Siphonobacter curvatus: one gene and its partner. The protein of the gene in region 1 binds, or shares a complex with, the protein of each later gene. Links are inferred from orthologs where the notes say so. Each region holds a gene or a part of one and is shown on either strand. Other genes may lie near its edges.

Region 1 (9,678 bases):
CGGTCCCTGAATGACACAAGGGTCCCGCATGAGTTTATCTTTTCCGACTTCGGGTGTCAGGTACGAGGCTCCGTTACGGAGCGATTTCCAGTGCAGGCCATCGGTACTACTGGCCCAGTGCAAGCCGTCCTGACCATTATCGGTAAAGTAAGCAAAGAGATACGACTGAGCCTGAACCGTTAGACTGAACAGCCAGAAGCCGCAACTAAGAAGGGTACGCATAGATGTGTTGAAAAACGATGAATCAGAGAATGCCTCTGTTAAAGGGGACGGAAGTTTACGCAGAAATCCCTATTTTTCCGTACCTAAGATACTGGTATGATTTCATTAGAGAGTCAGCGTATCCTCTGATTGTCCGGCGGGCTGGGTTCATAAAGGCTAAAAAGAAATTCCATACGAGCCCTCTGCCGGAAGTCAGCACTGCGAACCCTGCTTGATTCCATCAACCATGAGTACCCCGAGTCAACCGAAACAAAATCTTCTTAAAAAAATCACCCATCAGGACGTCGAAAGTGCGGCTCTGCCCACCCTTGGTGTGTTTGTGGGTCTGCTGCTCGCTCAGATTCCGTTTTTCGGCCCTTTTGCCGGATTCATCGTCATGGTGATGCAGTGTTTGATGAATGTGCGTCCGAAGGGTACCTATAAAGAACGCTTACAGATTTTGAGCTACGTACTGCTGATTCTCTTGGGAACAACCCTCTGGGGGATCATTGGCACGTATCATTGGGTGAATGTCGTGCTGGGAGTTATCCTGCTGTCGGTGGCCCTGAGCTACTGGCGGCATTTTTTTCCGGACGACTGGCGAAGCATCAATGCCCCCGCCGCGGCTCTGTACTTCTTTTCACTAGCCGTCAAAGCCAACGAAATAGCCGTGGTAGCCGTATTGATCAGCGGAGTTCTGGCTATCCTGTTGCAGGCCCTGATGTGGCGGGTCTGGCCTTCCGCTTTTGAAAACCGATCGCCACTCATGCGACTGCGTAGTCGCCGGGCCCGCAAGCGTACCCATAAGCTGGATCTGTCGGTGGCTTCACTGAAACCGGACCTATGGCGGTATACCTTCCGCTTAGCTTTTCTACTGGTACTGAGCGTTTGGCTCATCAGCTATACGCATTCCTTTCATGCCTACTGGATTCCCCTGACGATTGTGATTGTCTTGCAGGACAATCACAGCGATACCCTCAAGCGGGTGGGGGGGCGAATCCTGGGAACCTTCATTGGAAGCATCATCGGGAGTTTTATCCTGGTGCTCCATCCCGAACCCGTCCTGGGCATGCCCTTACTGATTCTGTGCATGTTTACGTTCCTGTTAATCGTTAAACACAATTATCCAGTCGCCTGTATTTTCCTGACCATATACATTATCCTGCTGATTGGCCAGCAAACTACGCATTCGTTTACGGTGGCCATTGAACGCAGTTTATTTACGCTGGTGGGTGGTTTTCTGGTGTTCATTAGTTCGTTTATCCTGTTTTGGAATCGAAAACAGATACAATCTTCCTGAAGAAAACTGAACTTTAGGATAGACAACCGCCGTTACGGTATCTTTGTGAAAAGAATCGATGATGACTATGCCCCAAGTGCTTACCCCCGCTACGACACTACCCGTGATGGAATCCTTTTATACGCTGCAGGGCGAAGGCTTTCACGCGGGAAAATCCGCTTATTTTATTCGTCTGGGCGGTTGTGAAGTGGGTTGCCACTGGTGTGATGTGAAAGAAAGCTGGGATGCCAGCCTGCATCCTTCCTTTGGTATTGACTCCATTGTTGCGGGTGCTCTTCAGTACCCCGGACGGATGGCCGTGATTACCGGCGGCGAACCGCTCATGCATGACTTGACGGACTTAACCGCTGCTCTCCAAATCGCCGGATTCCAGACCAATATCGAAACCTCCGGCGTGTACGCCGTGACGGGTTCCTGGGACTGGATCTGTTTTTCCCCGAAAAAATTCAAGGAACCGCATTCCGATATTTATGAGCGGGCTGACGAGCTAAAAGTAATTATCTATAACAAATCGGATTTTGAATTTGCCGAGGAACATGCCTCGCGGCTTCAAACGGATGCCCAGCTCTTGTTGCAACCCGAATGGAGTAAACGTGACGTGATGCTGCCCCAAATCATTGACTACGTCAAGGACAATCCAAAGTGGCGGGTTTCGTTACAAACGCATAAGTACATGAATATTCCGTAATCCATGAACGCCATCCATCGAAGTCAGGAGTCCAGTCGGACCCGTATTCCCCAGGAAACGAAACGCATGTTACGCCGAGGAGGTCTCTTGCTTGGCCTGTTGCATGGGATATGGCTGATGACTCCAGAACTTCAGGCTCAGGATCGGCGGGCTCTGGACGCGTACGAAAAAGGACAGAAAGCACTCGCTAACCGGGATTTACCCGGTGCCCGGAAAGAATTTCAGCGAGCCGTGGAACGCGACGAATCCTACGGGGAGGCGTATTTTCGGCTCGCTCAATTAGCCGAGTACGACCGAAACCTGGATCAGGCGGCCGTACAGTACGAAAAGGCCATTACGCTCAAACCCGAGTCGCCGGAAGTGCAGCCGGCGTATCTCTGGCTGGGCAGTCACTATCTGCGTCGGGGACAGTATACGCAGGCAACTCCCTTACTTCAAAAGTACATTACGGGTCAACAAGCCCTGACCAAACCGACCGCCGCCCAGAAAATCGCTTTGAAGCGGGCCTCCCGCATGCTGGAGGTATGCCGCTTTTCAGAAGAAGCCATTAAACGTCCGTTGACGGTTCAGGTCAAACGCCTGCCCGATGCCGTGAACGGTTTCGAGTCGCAGTATTTTCCCGTCCTGACGGCGGATCGGCAAACGCTGTTTTTTACTGGCATTGAACAGGAAAATGGTGACGAAAACCTGTACACCTCCGCGTATACGGAAGAGGCTGGCTGGACGAAACCCCGCCTTCTACCCGGAGCTATCAATACCACGGAGAACGAAGGTACTTCCAGTATTTCTGCGGATGGGCGTACGCTGGTTTTTACGGTCTGTCAAAGCCGCTTACGCCACGGATTTGGGAACTGTGATTTGTACATCAGCTACCGAAACGGGCAGGAGTGGAGTGAACCCGAAAATCTGGGACCGGAAGTTAACTCCGGAGCCTGGGAATCTCAACCTACGCTTTCACCCGATGGTCGGGTCTTATTCTTCGTCTCGGATCGTCCGGGCGGTATTGGCAAACGCGACATCTGGATGAGTCGCAAGGATTCACTGGGTCGCTGGTTACCGTGCGTTAACGCCGGGGCGGCTATCAATACGACCGAAGATGAGGTTTCTCCTTTCCTGCACGCCAACGGCCGCAGTCTCTTCTTTGCCTCCGACGGGTATACGGGCCTGGGTGGTTTTGATCTGTGGCTGAGCGAATTTGACGGAACGCGTTTCTCGAAACCCGAAAATTTAGGCTATCCCATTAATACCCACGAAGATCAGGTCGCTCTGTACATCACGGCCGATGGCCGCAAAGGCTATTATTCCCAGGAAGAACGAATTCGGGCCGATCGCCATCAATCACGACTTTGGGAGCTGGACGTACCGGAAGCATTGGCTTCCCGTTTCAAACGAGCCAATGTACTGAAGGGTACTATTGTAGATGCTGCCAATCAAAAACCGCTGGCGGCTAATCTGGAAGTCATCAATCTGAAAACCAATGCTACCGAAGCCCTGCTAAGGAGCGATGCCAAAACGGGCGAATATGCGGTAGTATTGACGGATGGCAATGAATACGCCGTTTTTGTCAATCGTCCGGGGTATCTCTACAAAAGTTTGTCTTTCGATTTTTCGGGGAAAAGCACGGATAAGGTCCTCAATATGGCCTTGGAAAGTATTCGAAAAGACCAGCATGAAGTACTGAAAAATGTCTTTTTTGAATCCGGTCGCTGGAATTTGCAGGAAAAGTCGCAGGCGGAACTGGAAAAACTGGTCCGGTTGCTCAAAGAAAATCCTTCCGTATCCGTCGAAATCTCGGGCCATACGGATGATGTAGGCGAAGACAAAAACAATTTAGAGCTCTCCCTCAAGCGAGCCCGCTCCGTGATGGAATATCTCGCCGCTCATGGGATTGCGGCGACCCGGGTTAAGGCCGTTGGGCTGGGAGAGACCCGACCCGTGGTACCCAATACCAGCGAGGAAAATCGGGCTCAGAACCGTCGGATTGAGGTAAAGATTCTGTAGGAAATGCCTAGGGCGGAAAGATTGTTGGAAGCAGGAAAACCTTTTTTTACGGAAAATATGTTACCCTTGCGAGCCCAATACTGAAAACCGACAACCTTGATTTTCAGCAAGTCTTAAAAAAATCTTGCCTTTCCGGCTCGAATTGGCAATTTTTGTGAAAGCAACCGAGTTGCAACTAAGGTATTACTCCCATCATTTTATGTCAGCTGAACATATTCATTGCTTAATCATTGGTTCAGGCCCTGCTGGTTACACAGCCGCTATTTACGCTTCACGGGCAGGTCTTCAGCCAGTTTTATATACAGGTGCTCAACCGGGTGGTCAATTAACGACGACAACCGAAGTGGATAACTTTCCGGGCTATCCCGAAGGCGTAACCGGACCCGAAATGATGCAGGACCTGGAAAAACAGGCTCGTCGTTTTGGAACGGAAATTCGCTATGGTTTAGCCACGAAGGTAGATTTCTCGGATACTGCCAGTAAAAAAGTCTGGATAGACGATACGCACGAAATCTGTGCCGATGCTGTCATTATTTCCACGGGAGCTTCGGCCAAATGGCTAGGTCTGCCGGGTGAAGACATCTACAATGGTCGCGGGGTATCGGCCTGTGCCGTATGTGATGGCTTCTTCTATCGGGGTCAGGATGTTGTGGTTGTAGGTGGTGGCGATACCGCTGTGGAAGAGGCAAGCTATCTGGCTAAATTGTGCAAGAAAGTGTATCTGTTGGTTCGCCGGGATGAGTTACGGGCCTCGCAAATCATGCAGAACCGGGTAAAGACTATTGCTAACATCGAAATTCTCTGGAATACCGAAACCGAAGAATTGTTAGGTGACGAAACGGGTCTTACCGGTGCCCGTGTGAAAAACATTGTAACGGGTGAAGTGCAGGATTTATGCGTGACGGGCTTCTTCGTAGCCATTGGTCATAAACCCAATACTGATATTTTTAAAGATTTCATCGATATGGATACTACGGGTTACATCAAAACCGTTCCCGGTAGTAGCCGTACCAATGTAGCGGGTGTATTTGCCTGTGGCGATGCCCAGGACAATGTGTACCGCCAGGCCATTACTGCCGCTGGTACGGGCTGTATGGCCGCTCTGGACGCTGAACGCTGGCTGGCTGAAGTTGAAACGGCCGTAGCGGTAGGCTCAGCAGTCCTTTAAAACTAATCTTACGTAACTCCAGCTGCCCTTGGGTAGCATCAGCGGGGCTTTCGGAGCCAAGAACTCTCCTGAAAAGCTCCGCTTCTTTTTGGAGATCGACATACGAAGCCGTCAGAGACGCCCTGATGGCTTCCCTTTAGGCGTACCTAAACACATGATGAAACTAGTAACCGCTCTTTTCTTTTGTGGCATTTGTGTTTTTGCATCGACAGAAAGCTTTGCCCAACGAGAAAAAGGACTGTTTAAAAAAGCTCCCAGCATCAAGCCCAAGACGGATAGCAAGAAAACCGGTAACGAGTTTGAGCTTCCGCAGCAAACCACATCGAACTTACGTTTTTCGGAACAACTCGAACCTAAAAAGCCCGTTAATCCGGTGGTCAGCAACATGGACACCACACGGATCGACGATAAGACCGAGAAAATTCCTACGGAAACGGAAGATCAGGTTTACGACGATTCTGCGGGCGTATGGGTGACTACCCACCGCTACTTCTCCATCTGGGATCCCAACACGATTGATCCCTACAATATCAACCCACTTGATTTCGACGAGCCCGTTGAGCTTCAGTTGTATGACGATGCCAAAGGGCAATTCTGGGCAGCACCGCTGACGAAAGGGATTCTGACTTCGCAGTTTGGTCGTCGCTGGGGACGCTGGCACACCGGAGCCGACCTGGATCTGGATACGGGTGATGATGTATTTGCCGCTTTTGATGGCCAGGTACGGGTCGTTAGTTTCGACGGCGGTGGTTACGGTCGCTACGTAGTTATTCGGCATTATAACGGTTTAGAAACGTTATATGGTCATTTATCTTCCCAGTTAGTACAATCAGGCCAATTTGTAAAAGCGGGTGAAAAGATTGGACTAGGGGGCAGCACAGGCCGGAGTACCGGACCGCACCTCCACTATGAATTACGATACGAAGGGAATCCTTTTAACCCCTTAGAGGTTTATAAATTTCCGGAAAACGTAATTAAGTCCGACCGGTACCTGCTGACTTCTAAAGCGTGGGATTATCTGCGAGGCGGTGGAAATCGGGTTCAGTACGAGTACAACACCGGTGAGAAATCCAAACAGCACCGTCAGATTCGCTGGTACCGCGTACGTAAAGGCGATACGCTGTATGACATTGCTCACCGTTCAGGCGTTTCCGTATCCCAGTTGAAACGACTGAATGGATTACGGAATAGCAACCTGAGCATTGGTAAGAAATTACGGGTTAAGTAAGCCCATTGGTTTTCGCCAGCAACCGCAGGCACGCGTGCCTGCGGTTTTTTAGTATTTCCCCCTTCCGGATAGTTGAATTTATGAATTATGGTAGCATTCGCGGCTCCGGGGCCGCCTGTTGAGAGGTTCAGATGTTTTTTCAAAATACAATCAAAAGCGTTCTTTTTTTCTTGTGTTGGACTGCTGCATTGACGGTTTCCGCCCAGGAAAAGGGAGTTTTCAAAAAAACTCCATCCATTAAAGCTAAAGTTAACCCTTCCGTTTCCAGCCTTCCCGCCCGAATGGAACCCGTTCCCCTGCTTCATTCGCAACAACCCTTTGAACCTCAGAAAGTACTAAACCCGCTGGTTAGGAGTGCAGTGGATACCATGGTGGCTGCTCAATTACAGAATGATCAGTTAGTGGTGGAGACGATTCAGGAAATTCGGCCGCATGATTCGGAAAGCTGGGCGAAGGTCAGTGAGCGGTATCGCGTGTGGGATGAACACCACGTCAATCCGTACGGGTACGATATTCGGAACTTTGATGCTGCTATTTCCATTCAGTTGTATGACTCCACTCGTCAGCAGTATTGGTCAGCTCCCATGGAAACGGGTCGACCCACATCGGCCTTCGGTTGGAGACGAATTCGCTGGCATAAGGGCATTGACCTGAACCTGCAAACCGGGGACCCCGTAAAAACGGCCTTCGACGGCCAGGTACGGGTAGTAAGTTACGATAGTAGGGGATTTGGTCGCTATGTAGTAGTACGGCATTATAACGGTTTAGAGACCGTGTATGGCCATTTATCCAAGCAGCTGGTTCAGCCCAAACAACTCGTAAAGGCAGGAGAGATTGTTGGTTTAGGAGGCAATACCGGGCGGAGTACAGGTTCCCATTTGCACTTTGAGCTACGGTACGAAGGCCATCCGTTTAATCCGCTGGAAATCTTTGCGTTTCCAGAAAACATCATTCGCTTCAATCAGTATATTCTGACGCCCCGGGTATTTGCATACGTCACGGGTCGTAAGTTTGATGAAGTGCAGGCGGAAGGCGATAACGAAGAGGAAGAAGTAGAATATCGGGAAACGGATTGGTATACCGTGCGAAAGGGGGATACACTGGACGAAATCTCCCGACGTTCAGGCATCACCATTGCTCGCATTAAAGAATTAAATGGATTACGAACGACCCGACTGCAAATCGGGCAAAAATTGCGTATACGCTGATGAAATTAGATCTATTGGTGCTGGCCGCTCACCCCGACGATGCAGAAATGTCCTGCGGCGGTTTGATGGCTATGGAAGTGGCTAATGGCAAAAAGGTAGGGATTGTCGATTTCACCCAAGGAGAACTCGGTACGCGGGGAACCCCTGAAATTCGATTGCAAGAAGCAGCCGATGCGGCTAGAATGCTGGGCCTTTCGGCTCGTGAGAACCTGGGATTTCGGGATGGCTTTTTCGTCAATGACGAGGCTCATCAGTTGAAAGTCGTGGAAGTCATTCGCCGATATCAACCCGAAATTTTGATTGCAAATGCCATCGATGATCGGCATCCCGACCATGGAAAAGCGGCAGCTGTGGCCGAAACCGCTCATTTCCTGAGTGGTCTGCGTCGCATCGAAACGTTCGAACCGGATGGTACGCCCCAGGCTCCGTGGCGAGCGAGACAGGTTTTTCACTATATCCAGGATCGGTATATTAAGCCAGATGTAGTCGTCGATATTTCGGATTACTGGCAACAGAAAGTAGAGAGTATTAAGGCCTATCGCAGCCAATTCTTCAATCCAGACAGCGACGAACCGTCTTCGTATATCTCCAGCAAAGAATTTATGGATTTTCTGGTGGCCCGCTGGCGGGAGCTGGGACATCAGATTGGCGTAGAATTTGGGGAAGGGTATACTAATTACCGCCAGATCGGTGCAAAAAATCTGTCCTCGCTGATTTAAGCGTAGAATTTAATAAGACTTCATAGACGCCGGTGGTTTACAGAGATCATACTGTAAGCCACCGGCGTTTTGACTTTATGGATCAGAAGTAAAGCTAACCATTAATGTTATATATAACATTATAACGCTATTGAAACGTTAAAAAGCATTCTAAAGTTGAATAAAATGCTTTTGAAAGACTAAGTGAGCAGGACCGAGGTCATGGTCAGTGAGCCGCCAACGACTTTGTCATTGAAAAAATGGACCTCATCGGCTGATGTTTGCAGCCCGAGGGTGTACAGTAGGGGATAGTAATGGTCCGGCGTTGGGATGGCTAGCTGAGCAGCCGCTCCTAGCTTTTCGTACTGAATTAGCACTTCATGATTGCCGGAAGTAATGTGTTTTTTAAACGCTTCATTCATGGCAATGGACCAATCGTAGCCGTATTCGGGTTTATTAAGGTGTTCCCAGGCAACCATTCGCAGGTTGTGCACCATATTACCGCTACCCAAAATCAAAACCCCCTTTTTACGTAAGGCAGCTAATTCCTTAGCTAAGGCGTAGTGATAACTAGCGGGCTGATTATAATCGATGCTGAGTTGCAGTACCGGAATGTCGGCATCGGGGTACATGTGACGTACGACGGTCCAGGAACCATGATCCAGGCCCCAGTCGTGATCCAATCCTACGTGGGTGCTCGTGATGAGACGCTGGGTTTCCAGGGCGATGGGTAAGCTGCCCGGAGCAGGATACTGCACGTCAAAAAGTTCCTGGGGGAAGCCTCTGAAATCATGAATGGTCGGTGGAGTCTCCATAGCCGTCACGTGCGTACCTCTAGTAAGCCAGTGAGCTGAAATAACCAGTACGGCCGTCGGGCGGGGTAATTGCTGGCCCAGTTCCCGCCAACTTTGGCTGAAAAGGTTGTCTTCTATACCATTCATCGGTGATCCATGTCCCATAAACAATACGGGCATGGATTGAGTGGATGAATAAGAATCCGTTAGATTTTTAAGAGCGTGTAAATCCATATCGGTTAGGAATATATTAATCAAATGTAAAGTAATGGCCTGACGTTAAGGGGATTACTTCATACATACTGATAGTAGAAGTTATATGTTTTTACAATATATGTATAAACATATAAAAATAGTAAAAAATTCCCACAAGCTTATGATTAGCTTTGACG
Region 2 (9,813 bases), 150 kb from region 1 along the record:
AGCCGGGATACGAAATACCAAATACGCCTACTTTCTGGTTGTTGTTGGGTAAGTTTTTGACGAGCCAATCGATGGTGTCGTAGGTATCACTGGCTTCGTCGACGTCGGTTTTAGCTTTTTTGCTGGGATTAAAAGGCCGGACATCCTCAAAGACGCCCTCGCTCATCCAGCGACCCCGTACGTCCTGAATGACCATGATGTATCCTTCTTTCAGGTACTCTTTGTAGTGGTTGATGTAAAAAGGCCGATACACATCCGCACCGTAGGGGGCACAGGAGTAGGGCGTCCGGGTCATGAGGATGGGATGTTTCTCGGACTGATCTTTCGGCAGGTAAATAGAAGTGAAGAGGCGAGTCCCGTCTCGCATTGGAATGTACTGCTCCAGTTTGGTGTAGTTGTTGCGGTACCAGGTAGAATCGGCGTTCTGAGCCTGAGCCAACAGAGGTAACAGCCATACCAGTAAGGTACGAAGGTGTTTCATAAAAGGTAGGTTTGTAAGAGAAGAAACGAAAACGTGAAGTTACACGGATTTGGCACGATTAGAGCGAATGCCGATTTTGAAATTTTAGCCATAAAAAAAGCCCGACCGAAGCCGGGCTTTTTCAGCAGAAAGTCTGAAAAGACTATTTTCCACGCAGTGAACGAGGGATGTCGATCGTAGCGATAGGAAGACTTCTCGCGTTCAGGATTTCAACGTTTTCAACGTTTACTTCGGCAACCCGTACGGATTTACCCAAGTCAAGTCCTTCGATGCTTACTTCTACGAAATCAGGAATGTTTTCTGCCTGACCACGCAGCGTAATTTTACGGAGTTTCTGAACCAGTTTACCCCCTTTGATAACCCCGGGAGAGTTACCTACGAATTTCACGGGAACGTTTACCTTGATAGGCTTGTCCGTGATTTCCAAGAAGTCAGCGTGCAGCAGTGAATCGTTAACGGGGTGGAATTGCGTGTCCTGAAGAATGGCTTTGCGAATTTCACCTTCGATGTTCAACGTTACTTCGTACGCATCGGGAGTGTACAAAAGATCACGGAACAGAATGGTAGGAGCAGAGAAGTGAATTTGCTCGCCACCTCCGTACAATACCGATGGAATAAGTCCTTCGGCCCGAAGATCTTTCGATTCTTTCTTGCCGAGATTCGCTCTTTTAAACCCTACAATCTCGAGTTTTTTCATTGTGTTTGGTAATAAAAAGCTCCGGGCGAACCCGAAACTACGTTAGTAATGAATAAAAAGGGAACTAATTGATTCGTGATCACGAATGCGTCCAATGGCTTTGGCAAATAGCTCGGCCACTGACAATACCGTTACTTTGGGGTTGTCCTGTTTCTGAGGAATGGTATCCGAAACGATCAGCTCTTCGAGTACGGAGTTGTAAATATTATCGTGAGCTTTTCCGCTCATCACCGGGTGAGAACAGATGGCCCGTACGGATTTGGCTCCTTTGTCGAGTAACAGCTGAGCTGCCTTGCAAATAGTACCTCCCGTATCAATTAAATCATCGACTAAAATAACGTTGGCGTCCGTCACGTCGCCAATTAATTGCATGGAAGCAATTTCGTTGGCTTTCTTCCGGAACTTATCCACGATTACCAGGTTCGAGCCGGGGAAGAAACTGGCGAACTTCCGGGTCCGGGCTACGCCTCCCACGTCAGGAGAAGCAAACACCAGATTATCCAGGTTTTTCGAGCGGATGTACGGAACGAAAATGGACGCCCCTTCCAGATGATCCACCGGAAAATCGAAGAATCCCTGAATTTGCCCCGCGTGTAAATCCATCGTAATCAGACGATCAGCTCCGGCCGCTGTCAGCAGGTTCGCCACCAGCTTGGAACCGATAGAAACCCGTGGCTTGTCTTTCCGGTCCTGGCGAGAATAGCCGAAGTACGGAATCACTACGGTTACGTAGTGAGCGGAAGCCCGGCGGGCCGCGTCGATCATCAGCAACAGTTCCATCAGGTTTTCGGCTGGTGTGAACGTGCTCTGGATGAGAAATACATCGCAACCCCGAATGGATTCGTCGAAACTCGGGGACATTTCACCGTCGGCAAAACGTTGCACGGTGACGGTTCCCAAATCTTTGCCGTAGAAACGGGCAATTTTTTGGGCTAGATATTGACTGGAACTGCCTGAGAAAATTTTTACCGGATTGGAAGCCATCGGTCTCCTTGGAAATTGAGCCGCAAAGGTAGAAAAAAAACGAACGAAAAAACCGGTTGACTTAAAAAAAGCTTGTTTTTAGTCAACCGGTCGGGGAGCTGAAAAGCCAATTATTCGGCTTTTGTGAAGGTTGTGGTACGGCCTAACATGGGTGTACCAATGTAACCGCGAACGGCTAATTCGCGATCCGAAACTTTAGTGATTCTGCAGGAATAGGTCTTTCCGTTTCGGGGATCATAAATTTTTCCACCCGACCAGACTTTTTCGCCATCAGATTTGAAATTAGAGAGAATAACCAGGCCCATCAATGTTCGATTTCGTAGTTTCTCGTCGGGATTATTGACATCCTTTTTGGGTTGATTAGCCTGTACTTCCTTAATCCAGATGATCTTTCCAAAGTACTGGTCACCCTGCTTGTAAATCTGAATTTTTGAGGTTTTTTCTTCATTGAACCAGACCCCTTCAATATCGGCGGCCCATGCCGAGAGCAAAACGGAAAAGTACAAAAGGCCTGTTAGTAGCATTTTCATCGTTGAACGGAGAGTTTTTTGTAAATCAACGTAACCAGAAAAGCAAAAAGTATGCCTACGGCGGCTCCGGTCAGTACGTCGAGCGGGTAGTGGGCCCCCACATAAATGCGGCTGTACGAGACGAGAGCTGCCCAAACAAACAGCCATTTAATCCAGGGATGTTCTTTGCCAAACAGGATAGTCAGGACCATTACAAAACCAAACGTATTGGCGGCGTGACTGGAGGCAAAGCCGTACTGGCCACCGCATTCCCACACGACGTGAACCATTCGCTCGATGGAGGGTTCGTGACAGGGCCGCAGCCGGGCCACCCAGGGCTTGAGTACGCTGCTGGTAAACTGATCCCCTAAGGCAATGGTCGCTACGCAGGCGAGTACTACGCCGATGGCTTTCTTTTTGAAACGCCAGAAAAGCCAGGCTAAAATCAACCCGTAGAAGGGGTACCAGAACTCCTGATCGGAAATCCAGTACATGGCGTGATCGAGCCAGGTGGCATGGGCTCCGTTAAGGGCCAGAAATAATTCCGTATCGAGTTGGTTAAGCATAAGGGGCGTTGATCAAACGGATAAACAAACTTCCCGAAAGCGGCGTTGCCTTCGGGAAGTGAACGAAGAAGGGATGCCTAGAAGTACTAAGGTTTAAAAACCCAGTACTTCCCGAACCCGCTTGATGGTTTGCTGGGCAATAACCTTGGCTTTTTCTTCTCCCATGCTTAGAGCTTTTTCCAGCTCTTCGGGATTTTGCATGTAATAGGAGAAACGCTCCCGCTCGGTAGCAAAGCGTTTCAGAATCAGTTCGTACAAGGCCTGTTTGGCGTGACCGTAGCCGTAATTGCCGCCGGCGTAGTTTTGCCGCATCTGTTCGGTTTCTTCGGGCGTCGCCAAGAGTGAATACAACGTGAATGTTGTATCGCCTTCCGTTTTCTTGGGTTCTTCCAGCGGCGTCGAATCTGTTACGATACTCATGACGGACTTGCGAAGCTCTTTTTCGGGCAGGAAAATATTGATGTAGTTGTTGTACGACTTCGACATCTTCCGACCGTCCGTACCCGGAATCGTCATGACTTTTTCGCTGATCCGGGCTTCGGGTAAAACTAGAATATCCCCGTAGCGATGGTTAAACGAAGAGGCAATATCCCGCGACATTTCCAGGTGTTGTCGCTGGTCTTTACCCACGGGTACCAGCTCGGCATCGTACAGGACGATGTCGGCGGCCTGCAAGACCGGATAAACGAACAGCCCAGAGTTTACGTCGGAGAGATTTTCCGATTTGTCTTTAAATGAGTGGGCATTGGCCAGCATCGGGTAGGGCGTGAAGCACTCCAGATACCAGGCTAGTTCCGTATGTTCCGGGATTCGTGATTGCCGGAAAAAGACATTTTTTTCTGTATCAAAGCCACAGGCCAGCCAGGCGGCAGCGATGGCGTACGTATATTGGCGACGGGCTTCACCGTCTTTTAGTGAAGTCAGCGAGTGTAAATCGGCAATGAAAAAGAAAGATTCATTGGCCGGTTCCTGCGAGAGTTCAATCGAAGGGAGAATAGCACCCAGAATATTTCCCAGGTGAGGAAGTCCGGAACTTTGGATACCCGTAAGGATGCGAGCCATCAGAAATGAAAGGATTGATTGTGACGTTTGCCCGTAAAAAGAGCTTTCTAATTTTACTGCAAAACTGCAATCTACGATCCGCAATCAAAAATAAGTACCGGGATGTTTGTTCTTTTTCGAAAGACCAGGGGTAGAGGGCTAGTCAATTGGATTTGTTTTTTGAGGATTTAGATAAGCTTATGTTAGGTAGGAACTATGCTAGGGAGATAGCAGGTGTGGTTGTCGTGCTGCTGAGAAGGCTGGTCTTTTAGTCTCTATCGCGAACACTACTCACTTCCTCTGGCTCAAAGTAACCGCATTACCGAGGGAGCCACCATAGGATGGCCCCCATGGAATGGTTAGGCGTGGAGAGGTCCCGCCCGGAAGGCTTACGGGCTACCCGATAGCCTTATCTGAAGCACCAAGCCCAGTGTAGGTGAACAACAAAGTCCTAAAGGAGCAAAACTTTCGCAGTAACTAGTCACTGAGATGTGCAAAGGCTAGCGATCAGTGGTGTCTGCGGGACGAAGCTGGCAAATACTTATTCTGAGAAAATCGCTATTGAAATACCTTTTTTACCTTTCTCTCCCCACGAACCTCCAACCCTTTTCAAACGTTATCAAACTTTAAGCAAACCAAGCCATTCAAAATATCCAGTCATTATGCCCCAAATTCCGGCTTCGACCCTGAAATTTTTAAAAGAGTTAGCTCAAAACAATACGCGTGAGTGGTTCCAAATCCACAAAAAAGAGTGGGAGGGAGTTAAATCAAATTTTGAAGAAACGGTTCAGGATCTGATTTATCGCATTGGACAGTTCGAAAATCTGGCGGGCATCCGCGTCCAGGACTGTAATTATCGCATTGCTCGGGATGTCCGCTTTTCACCCGACAAATCACCCTATAAAACCTGGCTGGCGGCCAGCTTTGGTGAAGGTGGACGTAAATCGTCCAAGATGGATTATTACCTGCATATAGCCCCCGGCAAATCGTTTTTGGGTGGAGGCATGTGGGAATCAACGCCTTCGCAGTTAGCCAAATTCCGTCAGGAAATTGATTACAATCCCCAGGAAATCAAAGGCATTATTGAAGCTCCCGCTTTTAAAACTCATTTTGGCGAACCTGAAGGAACCTCTCTGAAAACCGCTCCGAAAGGCTATCCAAAAGATCACCCTGAAATTGAGCTACTTCGTCGGACGCAGTTATTTTTTTCGCATTCCTTTACCGATCAGGAAGTGCTATCTCCTAATTTTACCCAGAAGGTGGAAGAAAGTTGTTTGATCTTAAAGCCGTATCTGGACTTTCTCAACCTTATTTTTGAAGAAAGCACCGACGAATAAGGTTTGAAAAGTAATGCGAAAAAAAGATTTTTGAGTGGAAGCAAACCGGAGGAATATCTTCTCTTCTAGTGAATTAATTTTTAAATGCCCTTGTTCTATCTCTGTACGAAAGCGACAAGCGGAGCAAGTTTCTAGGCATTGGTTGAACTTTCACGAAGCGAATCCGTTTTAACCTTCGAATCATCTAAGCATTTTTAATATATTAAGGAAATGGCACACAAGACAATTGAGGCGACCGACTCTAATTTTGAGCAACTTATCAACTCTGATAAACCCGTTTTAGTAGATTTCTGGGCTGAATGGTGCGGACCTTGCAAAATGATCGGACCCGTAGTAGAAGAATTAGCTGGCGAGTACGAAGGCAAAGCCGTAGTAGCGAAAATGGACGTAGATGCTAACAGCACGACGCCCTCTAAATTCGGAATCCGTAGCATCCCTACGCTGATGATTTTCAAAAACGGAGAACTCGTTGATAAAGTAGTTGGAGCAGTACCCAAACCCGTACTGGCTCAGAAACTGGCTGCTCAATTATAATATAAAGTTTGAGTTCGTTTGAAAAAGGTTTGAGAATTAATCGCTCAAACCTTTTTTGTTGGTAGATAAGCGAATGACCCGAAAGTTTACAAGCTTTCGGGTCATTCGCTTATCTACCTGTCTATCGGCTTATACGGCTTCTATTGCCCGCAGAATCACATCACAGGCCTGACGAATTTCGTCTTCCGTAATCGTCAAGGGAGGAGCGATTCGCATGGAGTTGTCGCAGAACAAAAACCAGTCGGTAACTACCCCGTTTTCAATGCCGTGATCGATAATGGCTTTCAATTCGCCGAAATCCGCAAACTCTACGGCCATCATCAAACCCTGATTCCGGATTTCCTTGATTCGGGGATGTACCAGATACTTTTTGAAGAGTTCGGCTTTAGCCGCTACGGATGCACACAGGTTTTCTTCTTGAATGGTCCGAAGTGTAGCCAGTGAAGCCGCTGCACTGACGGGATGCCCACCAAACGTGGTGATGTGCCCCAGAATAGGATTGTTCTTGAAGACGGCCATGAGCGGTTGCGGAGCCATGAATGCTCCAATGGGCATACCGCCGCCCATTCCTTTGGCCGACAGCAGAACGTCGGGTACAACACCAAATTGCTCGAACGCCCAGAAGGAACCTGTACGACCGAAACCCGTTTGTATCTCGTCGAAAATTAGGAGCGTACCCGTTTCGGTACAGCGATCGCGTAAGGCTTGCAGGTATTCCTGTGAAGGAACGCGAATGCCCGACTCGGCAGAAATGACTTCAATGACAACGGCTGCGGTTCGCCTAGTAATGTTCGATAGATCAGCCAGTACACCGTGGTGAATATGACGGATATCGGGGAGTAAGGGGCGGAACTGACGTTTGAAAAAGTCGGCTCCCGCCAGACTCAGGGCTCCCTGCGTAGAACCGTGATAGGCATTAAAACAGGAAATGATTTCGGTACGACCGGTGAACCGCTTCGCCAGTTTCATGGCTCCTTCTACGGCTTCCGTACCCGAGTTAGTCAGGTACACATTGTCAATCGCATAGCCCGAAGGCGTATGGTAAGCAGCTAGCGTTTCGACCAGAGCCTGAGCCAGTAAGACTTGCGGAGCCTGTACATATTCGCCGTAGACCAGCGTGTGCAGGTAATGATCCACCTGATGTTTGATGGCCTGAACCACTTTCGGATGCCGATGACCGACGTTGGAAACACCGATGCCGGAAATCAAATCCATATACGCCTTTCCGTCGGGACTGTATAACCAGATTCCTTCGGCTTTTTCGATTTCCAAAGCCAGCGGAAAATCCGACGTTTGGGCAAGGTGATTTAGGAAAAGCTGTCGTTGATGCATAAAAAGGTAATCACAAAACCCGCGTTAGGGTTCAAAAAAGCAAGCCGTTCCGCCCACCCAGGTAAAATTCTGGTTGAAGCGAACGCCAATCATTTCGCCGCGACTCAGGCGGCTTAAACTCGTGAGTAACTCGGGTCGTTTCGCCTGATCGGGCCAAACATACAACATCCGGATTTCACACTTCACCCCACCGTCGGGAGCCTCAATGACGGGCTCGTACTTCACTTTTTTCTGGAGAATGTAATGTTCCGGATCATGAAGAGCGGTTAGTAATTCTGCCGTTGGGTGCAGATTGACGCCCATCCCCGCGAAACTGAACAGGGGTTTGAGTACGTAATCGTCCAGATTTTCGGGAAACTGACCCTGAAAATCGCTCACGTATCGTGCCTGAGGTACGTACGGCGAATTCAGCAGGGGAAGAATGTATTTCGAAATTCGGAAAAACCAGTTGGGATGCCCCACCCAGGTTACATCTACGTCGTCCGTCAGTTGATACGATACCGGCATGTCGGGGTAGTGCAACAGATCATCAAAAATCAGTCGGTTGTACATCCGGCGAATCGGTGTTTTGACCCCATCCCGGTCGTAATAAAGCGTTCGACCTTCTTTTTGAATCTTGGTAAAGCAAACCGACCGGATTCCCAGCAACTTTTCCGTAACGGCAAAATCCACGCGGGTTTTCTGTTTTTCCGGAAAGATTTCCAGCAGAACGCAGTGAGCGGGATCTTCGCCGTCCAGAATAAGATCTTTAAGCTTCGTTATATAAGCCTCGAAATCGTACCCGCCGAAATTCCAGATCAGCGAGTCCGGGATCGAAAAGTGCTCTTTAAACTTCTCCGGTAAATAGCCCTGAAACGCAAACAGCGAAGGGAAGCCCTGCAATTCAATCAGTTGGGGTGCTAATTCGCCGTTTTGGTCCCGGCATACGGCAAAGTCAATCGCCAGAAAATGCGTATGTTCATTTTCATTGGGAACCCGCTGATCCGATGGAATAGATGCCTCGGTCTTTGCTTTGAAATCCGGAGCGGTGATGGTATCAATAAACGATTCGCAGGCCGTAACGAGCTTTTCGCGTAAGGAAGCCGGAACAAATACGGGCGTTTCGGCCAGACGGAATTCCAGTTGGTTAGGCCAGTCCTGGTGAATCGAATCCAGAAACTCCTGGTACTTTTCTTCCGAAAAAGCGGCATTGTAGGTCCGACGAATCGTTGAAATCATATCGAATGGGTGAAGAGTGCGGTAGGGGTTAGTTAGCAGCCAGTTTATGGTAGGCATCCCGCAAAAACGTCGGAATAATAACCGATTCCGTCAGCAGAATTTTATCCGGATCGTTGAGGTGATCGACCATGTTCTGGTACTTCTCATAGCCGTGCTCATCAATGACCTGTTTCTGTTTCTCGGGCTGCTGGAAGTAGCGTAACATCCCCACGGCATCGGCTTCGGGGTGAAACTGCGTACCGAATACTTCGCGTGAAAACCGGACCGCCATAATGGCCCGTTCCAGCGGTACGTGGGGACGGATTTTCTCCCGGCAAAGTACTTTCGCTCCAATGGCATCAATCCGCGAAAAGTTGGCATTAATGATTTGGTAATCCCGCGAATCCACGGCCCAGAAGGGATCAGGGAGTAATTCCAGGTACGGCTCGTCGTAGCCATTGGCCGTTTTATGAATCGGAAACGTACCGAAGCTGGTCGATTTACGACGCGTTACTGTACCAATGCCCAGGTGATGACTCACCATCTGGAACGAGTGACAGATAAGCAGTAAAAATTTCTTGGCAGTCTGCGTTTTGTTGTGTTCGAAAACCTGATCAATCAGATCGAAATAAGCCGTACCCCAATCACCCGTTTCGAGTGGATTTCCAGGCCCGCCCGTCGAGATAAAAATGTCAAAATCGTTCAAAGCGGGTAACTCACCTTGCTGCCGAACGTCAAAAATTTGCACGACGCAGCCGCCAATTTCCTCCGAAAATTCCTGTACTAATTGCTGAATACATCGCATTCCTTCGTTGGGAACACCATTATATAAATCCAGAATGGCCAACCGTATCTGCTTCATAAAACCAAGTTAATCTACTCGTAGTTAATGACTTATTGCTTTTTGTGGCTCAAAAAGCTGAAAAATAAAAGGCAAAGATCGGTATACGTTTGCAAAAACACAGCCTTTTATCGAATCCCGTGGCGGGTTTCTTCGACGATGTAATCCACTACACTTTTGAGGTCTTGCGTCCGTTCCCAGACGGCCAACTGTCGGTCGGCTCCCGTACCCATCTTCAAAATCGTATTGATATATTCCACCTCTTTGCGACTGCCGAGTTCATCGAGTACGTCG

What was found.
Region 2: the proteins of trxB (region 1) and trxA are in contact, whole or in part, in a crystal structure (PDB 1F6M), measured with the Escherichia coli proteins. The link is inferred for Siphonobacter curvatus from one-to-one orthologs.

Annotation. Positions count from the first base shown.
Region 1 is NZ_PTRA01000001.1:2,211,475-2,221,152, forward strand. Bases 3,509-6,373 are described here. They hold trxB (thioredoxin-disulfide reductase), read left to right. Parts: upstream 3,509-4,389; coding sequence 4,390-5,358; downstream 5,359-6,373. Other genes in these bases: C5O19_RS09135 (OmpA family protein), read left to right, coding at 3,509-4,190; C5O19_RS09145 (peptidoglycan DD-metalloendopeptidase family protein), read left to right, coding at 5,513-6,373. In the rest of the region: C5O19_RS09115 (glycoside hydrolase family 43 protein), read right to left, coding at 1-222; C5O19_RS09125 (FUSC family protein), read left to right, coding at 449-1,501; C5O19_RS09130 (7-carboxy-7-deazaguanine synthase QueE), read left to right, coding at 1,560-2,189; more of C5O19_RS09135, read left to right, coding at 2,193-3,508; more of C5O19_RS09145, read left to right, coding at 6,374-6,586; C5O19_RS09150 (peptidoglycan DD-metalloendopeptidase family protein), read left to right, coding at 6,868-7,794; bacillithiol biosynthesis deacetylase BshB1, read left to right, coding at 7,794-8,513; ygiD (4,5-DOPA-extradiol-dioxygenase), read right to left, coding at 8,693-9,520.
Region 2 is NZ_PTRA01000001.1:2,361,574-2,371,386, reverse strand. What follows is about bases 4,488-7,487. They hold trxA (thioredoxin), read left to right. Parts: upstream 4,488-5,825; coding sequence 5,826-6,149; downstream 6,150-7,487. Other genes in these bases: C5O19_RS09845 (aspartate aminotransferase family protein), read right to left, coding at 6,279-7,481; C5O19_RS09855 (DUF2461 domain-containing protein), read left to right, coding at 4,941-5,615. Outside these bases: C5O19_RS09885 (CocE/NonD family hydrolase), read right to left, coding at 1-481; C5O19_RS09880 (50S ribosomal protein L25/general stress protein Ctc), read right to left, coding at 624-1,178; C5O19_RS09875 (ribose-phosphate pyrophosphokinase), read right to left, coding at 1,221-2,162; C5O19_RS09870 (DUF2147 domain-containing protein), read right to left, coding at 2,273-2,692; C5O19_RS09865 (phosphatase PAP2 family protein), read right to left, coding at 2,689-3,237; trpS (tryptophan--tRNA ligase), read right to left, coding at 3,331-4,299; C5O19_RS09840 (hypothetical protein), read right to left, coding at 7,506-8,699; C5O19_RS09835 (type 1 glutamine amidotransferase), read right to left, coding at 8,728-9,540; C5O19_RS09830 (carboxylate-amine ligase), read right to left, coding at 9,648-9,813. UniProt on the Escherichia coli protein: Participates in various redox reactions through the reversible oxidation of its active center dithiol to a disulfide and catalyzes dithiol-disulfide exchange reactions.